Regions from separate parts of the Clostridium oceanicum genome, predicted to be linked through region 2. Evidence: a T-box and tRNA genes for the amino acid it is inferred to sense, from the RefSeq annotation. Region 2 holds a T-box; the other holds one or more tRNA genes.

Region 1 (7,667 bases), on a different contig from region 2:
ATATATAGAATAATAAGAGGAAACCAAAACTTGAAAAAGTTTATTAAAATTATAGAAGATATACTATTTTGGGTTTTATCTGCTATTGTTGTATTTATATTTTTGTTATATAATGATTGTGCTTTTATAGGAATGTATATTTATTTATGGATTTTTGTAGCCTTGTATTTGTATTTAATATTGTTGAGCAGATATAATATAAAGATATTAAAACATATAATGTTTTTTTTAGGAAAGTTTTTTAGAATATTGAAAAATATAATTTTATACCCATTTAAATTTATTATTTATAAGTTAAAATAAAAAATATAATAAATTTACTCCAAATAGGTTGAAGAAAATTTTAAATATAATAAAATATACTTATAGGCTTATGCTTTATAAAGGAGTAAATTTGATGAAGAATAAATTTAAGCTCAAGAATATAGTGTTAATTTTATTATTTGTATATATGTGTTTTATATTTGTAACCCAAAGGATAACTATGCATAAAATAAATAATGAGATTGATAAAAAAGAAGTTCAACTAGATAAAGCTAAGAAAAAGAACCAGAAATTACAGGATGAGGTCAAATTGTCAAAATCTAAAGACTATAGGGAACGATTAGCTAGAGAAAGACTAAGATTTATAAAAGAAGGCGAGACTCCTGTAATAAACAACAAGTAGTAAAGTTTTAAATTTAATTTAATATATATATATTTTAAGGAGGAGTCTTATTAATATGACTTTAAAGGCAGGTAGTATACTTGAAGGTACAGTAGTAAATATTACAAGTTTTGGAGCTTTTGTAGAAGTAGATGGTCAAACTGGTTTAGTTCACATATCTGAGGTATCAAATAACTATGTAAAAGACATAAGAGAATATTTGAAAGAAAAAGATAAAGTGAAAGTAAAAGTTATTTCAATAGATGAAAAAGGTAAAATTAGTTTATCTATGAAGCAAGCAGAACCACAACAAAAAAAATCTTCAAGACCAATAGAAATAGACTGGAACAAAGAAAAGACTAAGAAAAATAATAATGATGGTAATTTTGAAGATAGAATATCAAAATTTTTAAAAGATAGTGAAGAAAGATTCCAAGATTTAAAAAGACATAAAGATTCTAGAAGTAAAGGATACAAAAAAAATCTTAGTTAGTGAAAAGGCCAAAATTGGCCTTTTTATTAATTTCTTCTTTTTATAATAAAAAATACAAAATAATTTATAAAAAGTGTTGACATGGGATGAATAATAATATATAATAACTTATGTCGTCAGAAAAAACGACATGAAATATTAAGCAATAATGTGCTGGAGTGGCGGAACTGGCAGACGCACAGGACTTAAAATCCTGCGGGCCTTATAAGCCCGTACCGGTTCGATTCCGGTCTTCAGCACCAAATTATCGCGGGGTGGAGCAGTTGGTAGCTCGTCGGGCTCATAACCCGAAGGTCGTAGGTTCAAGTCCTATCCCCGCAACCATGTGGCGGGATAGCTCAGCTGGCTAGAGCATTCGGTTCATACCCGAAGGGTCGTAGGTTCAAGTCCTATTCCCGCTACCATTTAAAATTTAATAATTTCATTGCATATTAATGTGCTGGAGTGGCGGAACTGGCAGACGCACAGGACTTAAAATCCTGCGGGCCTTATAAGCCCGTACCGGTTCGATTCCGGTCTTCAGCACCAATATCGCGGGGTGGAGCAGTTGGTAGCTCGTCGGGCTCATAACCCGAAGGTCGTAGGTTCAAGTCCTATCCCCGCAACCATTTTATTTTTTGACTATTTTTTGGCGGGATAGCTCAGCTGGCTAGAGCATTCGGTTCATACCCGAAGGGTCGTAGGTTCAAGTCCTATTCCCGCTACCAATGATATATTAAAGAGACTCATATATATATGAGTCTCTTTTGTTTTGCCATAAATAATATTTTTTAAGTTTTATTTATATTTAAAAAGTAGAGATGAAGGATTTGTTATCAATATGTGTTTTAAAATTTTAAAAAATATTATATTAAACTGTTTTAAACGACTAATTTTTAGTTTATGTAAAAATTATAAGGATTTTTACACCAGAATAGCTTTAAAAAAATATAATTATTTATCTTACTGTATTATTTTTTATATAAATGTCTAAAAGAAATAATAAAAAAGAATAATAGAAATAAATGTCCTAAAAAAAATTTGCTCTCATCTCAGCTTATGACAATAATTTCCAGTTACCTTTGTTATAATGAAATAGAAATTTAAGCGGAGGTGATTATATACATGCAGTATGGTGCAGAGGTATCCCCATATCAAAGGACAAAAAAAGTGGACAAACATAAAAAGAAGAATGCATTGAGTTTTAATTATATATTAGGAATAACTTTATATTTTGTATCTGCTTTGTTAATAAGTAGAGTTAAATTTATAAATCTTATGGCGCCTTTTGGCATAGCTTTTTTATTAGCAGTGTCTTTTCAAAAGGAGTATAAATATGTATTATTTTCTGCTTTTGGAACACTTATAGGATATGTATCTTTGTACAATAGTATAAAGGATTTGCCTATATATATAACTATTATAGGAACAATACTTACTGCTAGATACATATCAAAAAATATAAAAAATACAAAGACTATTACTATAATGTATATTGTTATATTTTCAGAATTAGTACTATATAAAGCATTTATTTTAAATTTATCTATTAACATCTCTTTATTAAATTCAATATTTGAAATAGCATGTTTATTTCCTATATATTTTATTATTAACTATTCTATTATATGCTTTAGAGATATAAATACTATGCATCTTTATAGTAATGAAGAAATAATAAGTATGGCAATAACTTTGGCCTTAGCAGTTTCAGGAACATGGGGAATAAGTATAAATAATGTATCTTTAAGAAATTTTATAGCATTAACTTTGATAGTAATTATTGGTTATGTAAAAGGAAGTACCAGTGCAGCTGCAATAGGAATAGCAATGGGAGCTATAGTAGGACTTGGTTCAAAGGATATGTTAACATTTATTTCTGTATATGGACTTTGTGGACTTATAGCAGGAACTTTTAAAGATACAGGAAAGTTAATAACAGGAACAGCATATATAATTGGTTTTTGTGTTTTAAAATTTTATTCTAATATAGGGAATGAGTTTAAAATAATAGAAGCTTTATTAGGTCTTATTGTATTTTGGGCTATACCTAAAAAAATTTATAGAAAGTTAGAAGTTGAATTAGATGCTCAAAAGAAAAGAGAAAATATTCAAGATAATCAAATAGGTAAGATAAAATCTTTAGTAAATGATAAGCTAGAAAATTTTTCTGATATTTTATTCAATGTAGGAGATGTTTTAGCAAAGCTTGCAGAAAATCAAAAGTTAGCAATGAAAGGAAAGAGTGATTCTTTAGTACAAAATTTAGCAGATAGAGTTTGTAGTAATTGTAATATGAGAAATGTGTGTTGGAAAAAGGAAACTTACTACACATATAATGCTTTAGCAGAACTTATTGAAAATTATCAAGATAATAAAAAAGGTATTCCTAATGAATTGCAAAAAAAGTGTGTTAAGAGAACACAGATGATAAAAAATACTAAAGAATTAACTAATAATTTTATAGTAAATGAAATGTGGCAAAAAAGACTTGGAGAATGTAGACAAGTCTTATCTTCTCAAATGAACAATATGGGAAGTGCTGTTAAAGAAATAATTGATGATTTTGATGAGAGAATAAAGTTTAGTAATTTAATAGATAACAATATAAGAAGAATTTTAAATAAAAATGATATAAAGTATAAAGATGTGTTTTGCTATAATGATGAAAAAAACAGATTAATAATAAGTTTATCAATGGATATTTGTGGAGGAAGACAAATATGTTCAAAGGAAATTTTACCTTTAATAAATAAAGTAACAAATAAACTTATGAGAATAAGAGATGATGGGTGTAATATAGATAAAGAAAAAGAAGGATGTAGAGTAGTATTTGAAGAAACACCAAAATATCATGTAAAAGCCTTTGGAAATACTTTATGTAAAGATGGAGAAAGGTATAATGGAGATAGTTATGTCTTTGAAAAATTAAAAGATGGTAATTTTATTTCTATAATAAGTGATGGTATGGGATCAGGTCCTGAGGCTGGTAAAGAAAGTACAGCTGTAGTAGAGCTAATACAGAAATTTACAGAGGCAGGATTTAGTAAAATGACAGCTATAAATACTATTAATTCTATAATGGGAATTAAATTTTCAGAAGACGAAAAATTTTCTACAGTAGATTTAACTAATATAGATTTATATGAAGGAAAAATAGATTTTATGAAAGTAGGATCTGTAGCTAGTTTTATAAAAAGAGAGGAAGCGGTAGAAGTTATAAAATCTAAAACTTTGCCTATTGGAGTATTAGATAAAGTTGATGTTGATATTGAAAATAGAGATATAAAAAATGGAGATATAATTGTAATGATAAGTGATGGTGTTTTAGATTATGAGGCAAAATCTGCAGGAAAAGTAGATTGGATATTAAATTATTTAAGAGAAACAGATTGTATTGATCCAGAAAAATTATGTAAAAAACTTATTAATCAAGTAAAAAAACTAAGTAATGGTAAAGTTAAAGATGACGTTTCTATAGTTGTTCAGAAAGTTTATTCTTTATATTAATTTTTTAGTAGAATATTATTAATATTAAGTTTTATTACTTAGTTTTTAATATTCTTTTTTTTATTTCAAATTTTTCAAGCTACATTTATTTTATGATATAATAAGTTAATATAAATGATTAGGACGTGTTGAATGTGAAAAATGTAGTTATAAATACTATAAAAAAATATAATATGATAGAAAAAGGAGATAAAATTATAGTAGGAGTTTCTGGAGGACCAGATTCTATGTGTTTGTTACATCTTTTATATTCATTAAGAGAAGATTTAAGAATAAAGGAAATTTTTGTAGCGCATATAAATCACTGTATAAGAGGAAAAGAAGCAGATCAGGATGAAAAATTTGTGGAAAATTTTTGTCTTCAAAATAATATAAAGTTTTTTTCAAAGAGAGCAAATATAAATAAATTAGCAAAAGAAAAGGGTGTATCTTCAGAAAGTATAGGTAGAGAAATAAGATACTCATTTTTCTATGAATTAAAAGAAAAATTAAATGCTCAAAAAATTGCTTTAGCACATAATTGTAATGATCAAGCAGAAACAGTACTTATGAGAATTATGAGAGGAACAGGTCTTGAAGGACTTGGGGGAATAAAAGCTATAAGAGAAGGAATATATATAAGGCCTTTAATTTCCGTCTTAAGAAAAGATATAGAAAACTATTGTGATAGCAATAATTTAAAACCTAGAATAGATAGAACTAATTTGGAGACTATATACACTAGAAATAAAATAAGATTACAGCTAATTCCTTTTATAAAGGAAAATTTTAATGAAGATATAATAGGAACATTAAATAAGCTTTCTTTATCTGTTTCTAAAGATAATGAATACTTAAAAGAAATAGCTAATGAAAAATATAAAATATACTGTGATAGAAAAGGAAAAAAGGTTATAATATCCAAGGAGGCCTTTTTACAGCCAGAGGCTATCTTATCACGTATAATAAGAAAAGTTTTTTATAATATAAAGGGTAATTTATATAATTTTGAAAGTAAGCACATAAGTGATATTATAAATATTCAAAAAAGTGAAACAGGAAAATCAATAATGCTTCCTAATAATATAAAGGCAGAAAATGTATATAAAGATATACATATATTTATAAATGGTAAAAATAAAAAAGAAAAAGAATTATCTTTTTATAATTTAAAATTAGGAGATAACTATTTGAAAAAATTAGATATTTTAGTTAAACTTAATTTGGTGAATATATCTTATAAAGATAATTATAAAAATAAAGATAATGAATTAGTTCAGTATTTTGATTTTGACAAAGTTAATACTAAAGATATTATACTAAGAAATAGAAAACCTGGTGATAAGTTTACACCTTTAGGCATGAAAGGAAATAAAAAATTAAAAGATTTATTTATAGATTTAAAGATACCTAGAGAAGAAAGAGATAAAATAAATATTATATGTTTTAAAGATGAAATAGCGTGGATTACAGGTTATAGAACAAGCAATAAATTTAAAGTAGATAAAGACACAAAAAATATTTTACAAATAATAATCAAAGGTGGGATATAAATGAAGGATATGGCAAGTGATATAGAAAGGGTTCTAATATCAGAAGAAAAAATAAAAGATAAAGTATCCGAAATAGGAAAAAAGATAAGCAAAGATTATGCAGGAAAAGATCTAATGCTAATTGGTATATTAAAAGGATCTGTCCCTTTTATGGCACATTTAATGAAAGAAATAACAATTCCATGTACTATGGATTTTATGGCTGTTTCTAGTTATGGAAATTCTACTACATCATCAGGGGTTGTTAGAATACTTAAAGATTTAGACTTTGAAATAGAAGGAAAACACCTTCTTATAGTAGAAGATATAATTGATTCAGGAATTACTTTAAGTTATTTATTAAAGTATCTAAAAGGCAGAAAGCCTTTAAGTATAGATATAGCTTGTTTATTAAATAAACCAGATAGAAGGAAAGCTGATTTAGATGTAAAATATCTAGGATATGATGTTCCAGATGAATTTCTTGTAGGATATGGACTAGATTATGCAGAACATTATAGAAACTTACCTTATATCGGTATATTAAAAGAAGAAATTTATAAATAATTTATAATAAGATTGTTGTAAACATATATTCCATGTGATACAATTTTACATTATAAAACTAGAAAGAGAGGTTGGCCTATATGAAAAAAGTTTCAAGTGCAACGGCCTGGGTCATTGTGTTTGTGCTAGTTATAGTTTCAGCAGTGATGCTTGCTAGAACTGGTGATAACTCTACAGTAATCAACTTCAGTGAATTTCAGAAAAGTTGGATAGGAAATAATGTTAAAAGTTTTCAAGTAAAAGAAGATAGAATGACAGTTTCTGGTACTTTGAAGGATGGTACTCAATATGAAACAGTAGTTCCTTCAGAAAGATTGTTTCAATTTATAAATGAACATCCTAAGAATGGTCAAGTTAAAGAAATTTATGTAAAGCCAACATCAATTCCAGCGTGGGTTCAGTATCTACCAATGATACTAATAGTGCTTATGCTTTTAGGTTTTTGGTTTATATTCATGCAGCAGGCCCAAGGTGGCGGTGGAAATAGAGGAGTAATGAATTTTGGAAAGAGTAAAGCTAAAATGGCTACTCCAGACAAGAAAAAAGTTACCTTTAACGATGTTGCAGGTGCAGATGAAGAAAAACAAGAGTTAGCAGAGATAGTTGACTTTCTTAAATTACCGAAAAGATATATAGAAATGGGGGCAAGAATACCTAAAGGTGTTTTATTAGTAGGTCCTCCAGGAACAGGTAAGACTTTACTTGCAAAAGCTATTTCAGGAGAAGCAGGAGTTCCATTTTTCAGTATTTCTGGTTCAGATTTCGTAGAAATGTTTGTAGGTGTAGGTGCATCAAGAGTTAGAGACTTATTTGAGCAAGCTAAGAAGAATTCTCCTTGTATTATATTTATCGATGAAATAGATGCGGTAGGTAGACAAAGAGGAGCTGGTCTTGGCGGTGGACATGATGAAAGAGAACAAACATTAAATCAATTGTTGGTTGAAATGGATGGTTTTGGTGT
Region 2 (7,667 bases):
TATATAAACCGCTATATCTTCTCTAGTTTCGTCTTTATCTAAATAATCGTTTATGTGTATAGTTAGTTTATCTAAAATAGAATCTAAATCTAAAAACATAGATACTAATGATCCAAAATTATTAGTTATTGCTTCTTTTATTATTATTCTAAACTTATCAGAATTTTCCTTTTCTCTCAAAGTATCTTTAATATAACTACTTATAGCATCTCTGTTTTTATAAACATATATCTTAAGTTCTTCATTAAGTCCATCAGTTAATAGATCTATTAATCTTTTATCACTAGATTCTAAATGTTCAATTTTCATAGCCATTAATGAATTAATTTTATTTTTTAATCTATCAGAACTTAAATATCCTTCTAAAGTGTTTTTCAAGCTTAATTCTATATTTTTATAAACTTCAGTATTAAGTATTTTTTCTGGGTTATTTTCTAAAACAGATTCTAATTTTTCATTTATACTGTTTTTTATTTTTGTTATATTTTTTTCTCGTTTTGATACACAAATAATACTATTTTCTATATATCCTTTTAACTTTTTAGATACTGTATCATATTTAGACTTTAAAATTCCCTTTAAATTTTCCTCTAAGGTTTTATCACTATACAAAAAACCTTCAATTTTATATTTAACCCAATTACTTATTTTGTTATTTACTTTTTCACTAGAAATATATTGAACTATAGTTTTACTAGATAAAAGCTCTGTTCCTACTGCTTCACCTACACTTTTAGCAATTCTATTTTTTTCTTTAGGAATAAGACCTGGTGTAAAAGGTAACTTTATTCCTAAAAACCTTTTTTCAGTATAAGGCCTAAAAAGCATCTTTATAGCTATCCAATTAGTTGTATATCCTATAAGGGCACCTATGATAGCTGCTATCAAAAATTTCATATGTAAAACTCCTCTTGTTATAATATTTATTTTTATTCTAAACTACAAATAGATTATAAAATGTAATTTCATTAAATTCAATATAATGACAAAATAAACACATATATTACTAGAAAATTCTTGTATTTATTAAGAAATTATCACTATAATCAATTTATCCTATCTATATATAATTAAATAGAAGCTGATTTGTACCAGCTTCTATTTTATAAAATAAATATATATAACTTATCTAACTATATTACCACTTTCAAGATCTCCATCTATAGTACCTACAAATAACTCACTATCATCATTTGTTGATCCTGCAAGAATCATACCTTGAGACAGCTCTCCTCTTAATTTAACAGGCTTTAAGTTAGCTACTAATATAACTTTTTTACCTATTAATTCTTCTGGTTTATAATATTTAGATATCCCTGATACTACCTGTCTTTCTTCTCCACCTAAATCTACTTTTAATTTTAAAAGCTTTTTAGCACCTTTTACCGGTTCACAATCTAAAACTTTTACTACTCTTAAATCTATTTTTTCAAAATCATCTATTGTTATTTCTTCTTTTATAGGTTTCATTTCTTTCTTTTTTAAAGCCTTTTGTTGTTCTTCTTTTAGCTTATTTAATTCTTCTAATTTTTTATCTACATCTATTCTTGGAAATATAGCTTCTCCTTTTTTAACTTTAGCTCCAGCTTTTGTTCCATCAAAAGAAGCTACACTATCCCAAGATACTAAGTCTGTATTTAATTGAAGGTTCATTTTTTCACTAGTCTCAGGTAAAAATGCTGATATACATACAGATACTATTCTTAAGCTTTCACATAAATTATATAGTACTGTTCCTAATCTTTCTTTTTTACTTTCATCTTTAGCAAGTATCCAAGGTGTAGTTTCATCTATATATTTGTTAGCTCTTCTAATTAAATTCCAAACCTCATCTAAAGCTTCTGGTATTTTAAGTTCACTTATATGATCTTCTAATTTTTTAGGAGTTTCTAATGCTAAACTTATTAATTCTTCATCTATATCTTCTTTACAAGTAGGAGCCTGAATAGTTCCATCAAAATATTTCTCTACCATAGCCACTGTTCTAGATAAAAGATTTCCTAAATCATTAGCTAAATCTGAATTTATTCTCTTTATAAAAATCTCATTATTAAACATTCCATCTGCACCAAAAGGTATTTCATGAAGTAAATAATATCTTACTGGATCACATCCAAATTTATCTACTAAAACTACAGGGTCTACAACATTACCTTTTGATTTAGACATTTTTCCACCATCTACTAATAACCATCCATGTCCAAATACTTGCTTAGGTAGTGGTAAATCTAAAGCCATAAGTATTATTGGCCAATATATAGTATGGAATCTAAGTATATCTTTTCCAACTAAATGTACATCTGCTGGCCAATATTTTTTATATAATTCATCATTTGAAGTTCCATATCCTAAAGCTGTTATATAGTTTGCTAATGCATCTATCCAAACATATATTACATGTTTTTCATCAAAAGTTACTGGAATTCCCCAGTCAAATGAAGTTCTAGATATACATAAATCTTGAAGTCCTGGTTTTAAGAAATTATTTAACATTTCATTTTTTCTTGATTCTGGTTGTATAAATTCTGGATGAGATTCTATATACTCTATAAGTTTTGGAGCATATTTAGACATTTTAAAGAAATAAGCTTCTTCTTTTGCTTTTTCCACAGGTCTTCCACAATCTGGACATTTACCATCAACTAATTGATTTTCTGTCCAAAATGATTCACAAGGAGTACAGTAAGAACCTTCATAATGTCCTTTGTATATGTCTCCTTTTTCATATAAAGTCTTAAATATTTTTTGAACTACTTCTATATGATAATCATCAGTAGTTCTTATAAATTTATCATAACTTATATTCATCATTTTCCATAAATCTTTTATTCCTGCTACTATTTCATCTACATACTCTTTTGGAGTTACCCCTTTTTTCTCCGCTAATCTTTGTATCTTTTGGCCATGTTCATCTGTTCCAGTTAAAAACATAACATCATAGCCTGATAATCTTTTAAATCTAGATATAGCATCTGCTGCTACTGTAGTATAAGTGTTACCTATATGTAATTTAGCTGAAGGGTAATATATAGGTGTTGTTATATAAAAATTTCCTTTTGTCATTTATTTCTCCTCCTCTTTATTTTCATATAAAAAAGCCTCTATATAAAGATATCTTTATATAGAGGCGCATTATTCGCTGTACCACTCTAATTCACTTTTATCTCTCAACAAAAGCCTTAATAAGTAACAATATTTATTACTTTTCAATATAACGGTTGATACCGAACTATCCTACTTTAAATTTCAAATAGCCTGCTCTGGAGCCATATTCTTAAGCTTCAATGTTATTGGCTTTCACCTAACCCAACTCTCTTTTAACAAATCTACTTAATACTCTTTCCTTCTTAGCATTTAGATTAATTTAATCATAATATATAAATTTTTCAATGTCAACTATCTGTATTTTCTATTATTAACTAATTAGTTTATTTTATGTATATTAAAAATTTTTTATTTAAATTATTTTATTCTTCCTCTTTTTTTAATTCATCATATTTATTTTTTATACTTTTTAAATCTTCCCAAAAAACTCTTTTTTTATTTTCATCTCTAAGTATTGCTGCTGGATGAAAAGTAGCTGTCATATAACATCCTTTTCTTTCTATCCAAGTTCCTCTATCTCTAGTTATCCTATAATTGTTTCCCATTATGTATCTTAAAGAAACTGCTCCTAAACAAACTATTATTTTAGGTTTTACTAAAGCAAATTGATTTCTTAAATAAGGGATACAAGCTTTTGCTTCTTCTTCAAATGGATTTCTATTATTTGCAGGTCTACATTTACATATATTGCATACATAATAATCTTTTTCTCTTGTAAGCTCTAGTGCAGTTAAAGCTTTAGTTAAAAGTTTTCCTGCTCGTCCTACAAAAGGTCTTCCTGTTCTATCCTCATCTGCTCCAGGTGCTTCTCCAATAAACATTATAGGAGATTTTAGATTTCCTTCTCCAAAAACCATATTTGTTCTATTTTTCGAAAGATCACATTTATTACAATTTACACATTCAGAATATAATTCTTTCCAATTTAACATAAAGTTCACCTCATAATAAAACTAAAAATATTCTATATTTATATTTTACATTATTTATAAGTATTCTCAATAATTAAAAAATAGTGTATATATATAAGTATAGCTTATTATTATAGTCAGGAGGACAAAATAACATGTTTAATAAAAAAATTATAAAAGAAGTTTTAGCCTTAGCCCTACCTGCAGTTTTTGAAATGATACTTTATATGCTTATATGGGTTCTAGACACAATGATGGTAGGTAAATATGGTGGTCAAGTAGCAGTAAGTACTGTTGGACTGAGTTCAGAAATCATGTACACACTATCAAATGTTTTTGTAGCTATGGGTTTATCTATCGGAACAATATCTTTAGTATCAAGAAAACTAGGAAATAAAGATAAAATCAAAGCTGAACACTATGCCTCTTTAGGCTGTTTTGCTACCTTTGTAATAGGGCTTTTGATATGCACAAATACTTTAATTTTTGCCCCTAAGATTCTATACTTTGCAGGAGCTAGAGATACTGTACTTTCTTTAGGCATAATTTATATGAGAATAACTTCCGTTGGAATCTTTTTTAATATGTTAATGAATATTTTAAACGCTGTATTAAAAGGTAGCAAGAATACAAAGACTCCTTTAATTGCTTCTATTATAATCAATATAATAAATTTATTTTTAGATTGGGTTTTAATATTTGGTAAATTAGGTTTCCCAGAACTTGGAGTAAAAGGTGCAGCTATAGCAACTGCTACAGCTCAAATAAGCGGATTCATATTTATACTTATATATACTTTTAAGTTTTCTGAAATAAAATTACGCTTTAAATATATAAAGAAAATTAATAAAGGTAAATTAAAAAAGCTAATAAAGCTATCTACTCCAGCTTCTATGCAGCAAGCTGCTATAGAGTTAATAAGATTAATAGGTACTGTATTAATAATGTATCTTGGACAAATATCTTTTGCTGCAAATCAAATAACTACCACTATAGAATCTGTATCTTTTATGCCTGCAACAGGTTTTTCTATAGCAGCAACTACTTTAGTAGGACATAAAATAGGGAATAAAGAATACAGAGAAGCTAAACACTATGCTTATATTTGTACTATTATAGGTATAACTTTTATGCTTATATGCTCTATTATGTTTTTGATTGTACCAAAATTTCTTATTTCTTTATTTATAAAAAAAACAGAGCTAGATGTAATTAAATTAGGAACAACTTGTCTTATGATAGCTTCTATTGAACAAGTTCCTATGGGAATATCTATGATTTTAGGAGGAGCATTAAAAGGATCTGGAGATACTAAAACACCATTTTTTATTTCTTTAATCTCTAGCTGGTTTATAAGACTACCATTATTAGTATACTTAATATATTATCTAAAACTGCCAGTAACTTTTGTTTGGTGGATAAGCTCAATTCAATGGATTTTTGAAGGTTTAGCTATTTTTATAGCATTTAAACGTAAATTTAGTAAAATAAAACTTAATTCTAATTTAGATAAAAGTATATAAAAACAAAGTGTACCTTAAAATATTTATCTTAAGGCACACTTTTTTTACTTTAACATAGTTTTAATAGTAAAAACTAAATTATTTAATGCTTTCAAATAATTTTTGTCCTTTAGTTTTTAATAGAAAATAAACTACTATATCTAAAATTAATATTATAGAAAAAATATAAATGAAAGTATATAAACTATCTAAATTAAATTTATAAGAAGAGTATATAATAATACCACCTATTATAATACTTAAAAATAAATTTATAAATGGATTTAAGTTTTTCTTTATAGCTTCCTGCTCATTATCCCAATTTAACTTAGGAAAATTTAAATCTATAACTGTTCCTATAAGATTAGAAAAAATAATAGTAACTATTGATATTAGTAATATAGATAAAGAAATAGTTATTGGTAACTTTAACACTATAAACACAGGTATAATCCATATCAAAGTAGTTATTCCTTCTATTATAAAGGATGATATTACTTTTGACATTAATATAGTTTCATAATTTACAGGCATATATTTATTTAGATATATGCTACTTCCTTCTCTAGATACTCCTGTAGAACTTAAAGGATTCATAGCTCCTAAAAACAAGAATATCCCTAAAGATATAATAAATATAAAACTTACCATACCACTATCATAAAGGTTACCAGATATACTTGGTATTATATCTTTCATATCTCCTCCAAAAATCATAGAACCTATGAAAATTACAGGAAGTATAACACCACTTATAACACCATTTAATACATATGGAGGCGTTCTAAATATTAATTTAATTTCTTTTTCTACATAAGCTCTTAACTTAGATTTTTTTAAAGATAACTTTTCTATCTCTTTTTTATTCAATCTTTTTCTTTTAGATGATACTGCTGATATTCCTATAACTCCCTTAAAATATAGTTTTTCTCCTACCCATGTAAATAACGCTATAAATAATAAATTTATAAGTATAAACACAGCTAAATTTAATATGCCAGATATATTTTTACTGTTAATTAAACTTAAAGAAGCAAATTTAGAAGACAAAAACAAATTAGAAATAACATCTAAATTAAAACCACTGCTTCCTTTAACTAAGTTTTGAAATTCCTTTGGACTAATACCTTTTTGAGCAAGTTTTTGAATATACATTGTTAATGGAAGGATTATAATAAAAAGTAATATTCCACTAAATGTTTTTATTCTATCTTTATTTTTAAATGTATTTGAAAACTTCATTATAAACATTACTATTATAGAAGCTATAACTAAAGGCACTATAGGATTTATTAAAAATATTATTAAAGAATATATATAATAAATAATTCCTTCATTTGCTTTTATTCCATACACAATAATTAAAGGAAGGGCAAATACTCCTTGAATAATATATTGATATATTACTACTAAAGTAAATTTAGCTCCTAATATTTGAGATTGCTTAAGTGGTAAATACAAAATACTTTCTATACTTTCTGAAAAATAAAAAGAATTAAGTATATAAAATGATCCAAAGAAAAATATCATTACAGATACAAAGGATAAACCTAATGAAACTATAATTCCTTGTTGATTTATCAAGGAAAGGGCATCATAGCCTTTATTTATAATATCTATAATATTTTTTACTAGAGGAAGCATTCCTATAATTAATAATACTACTAAAGAAATTAGGCTTTTTTTATTTTTATTTTTCATAGTTTCTGTAGATTTTAAAAATACTTTTAATAAACTTATATATTTACTCATTTTTTGTCACCTCTAAGAATATGTCTTCTAGTGACTCATTTGTTTTAAAGTGTTCTTTTATTTCATCAATAGTTCCACATCTTAATATTTTACCTTTATTTATTATTGCAATTCTATCACATAATTTTTCTGCTACTTCTAAAACATGAGTAGAGAAAAAAACACTTTTACCTTTTCTTGCATGCTCTCTCATCATTTCTTTTAACATAAAAGAAGATTTAGGATCTAATCCTGTCATAGGTTCATCTAATATCCATACATTAGGATTGTGTATAAGAACACCCATTATAACTATCTTTTGTCTCATACCATGAGAATAACTTTGGATTTTATCACCAAGAGCATGATCCATATTAAGTCTTTTAGATAAATCTTCTATCTTACTTTTTCTTTCTTT

Evidence for each region. A T-box is a leader RNA that pairs with one kind of tRNA and senses whether it is charged. The one in region 2 lies ahead of metG (methionine--tRNA ligase), so its partner is inferred to be a tRNA-Met.
Region 1: it has a tRNA-Met gene. The T-box ahead of metG (methionine--tRNA ligase) is inferred to sense a tRNA for this amino acid. The anticodon was not compared.

The regions. Positions count from the first base shown of each region.
Region 1 covers NZ_BAAACG010000016.1:12,131-19,797, reverse strand. Annotated here, with positions in the region: gene yabQ (spore cortex biosynthesis protein YabQ) at 1-303, shown strand, start outside; gene ABDZ71_RS15665 (FtsB family cell division protein) at 398-667, shown strand; gene ABDZ71_RS15660 (S1 domain-containing RNA-binding protein) at 723-1,139, shown strand; tRNA gene ABDZ71_RS15655 (tRNA-Leu) at 1,292-1,381, shown strand; tRNA gene ABDZ71_RS15650 (tRNA-Met) at 1,388-1,463, shown strand; tRNA gene ABDZ71_RS15645 (tRNA-Met) at 1,467-1,543, shown strand; tRNA gene ABDZ71_RS15640 (tRNA-Leu) at 1,578-1,667, shown strand; tRNA gene ABDZ71_RS15635 (tRNA-Met) at 1,672-1,747, shown strand; tRNA gene ABDZ71_RS15630 (tRNA-Met) at 1,770-1,846, shown strand; gene spoIIE (stage II sporulation protein E) at 2,244-4,628, shown strand; gene tilS (tRNA lysidine(34) synthetase TilS) at 4,763-6,160, shown strand; gene hpt (hypoxanthine phosphoribosyltransferase) at 6,161-6,706, shown strand; gene ftsH (ATP-dependent zinc metalloprotease FtsH) at 6,787-7,667, shown strand, end outside.
Region 2 covers NZ_BAAACG010000013.1:19,720-27,386, reverse strand. Annotated here, with positions in the region: gene ABDZ71_RS14125 (DUF445 family protein) at 1-897, opposite strand, end outside; gene metG (methionine--tRNA ligase) at 1,126-3,063, opposite strand; T-box leader at 3,121-3,358, opposite strand; gene ABDZ71_RS14115 (uracil-DNA glycosylase) at 3,468-4,037, opposite strand; gene ABDZ71_RS14110 (MATE family efflux transporter) at 4,172-5,539, shown strand; gene ABDZ71_RS14105 (putative ABC transporter permease subunit) at 5,618-7,270, opposite strand; gene ABDZ71_RS14100 (ABC transporter ATP-binding protein) at 7,263-7,667, opposite strand, start outside.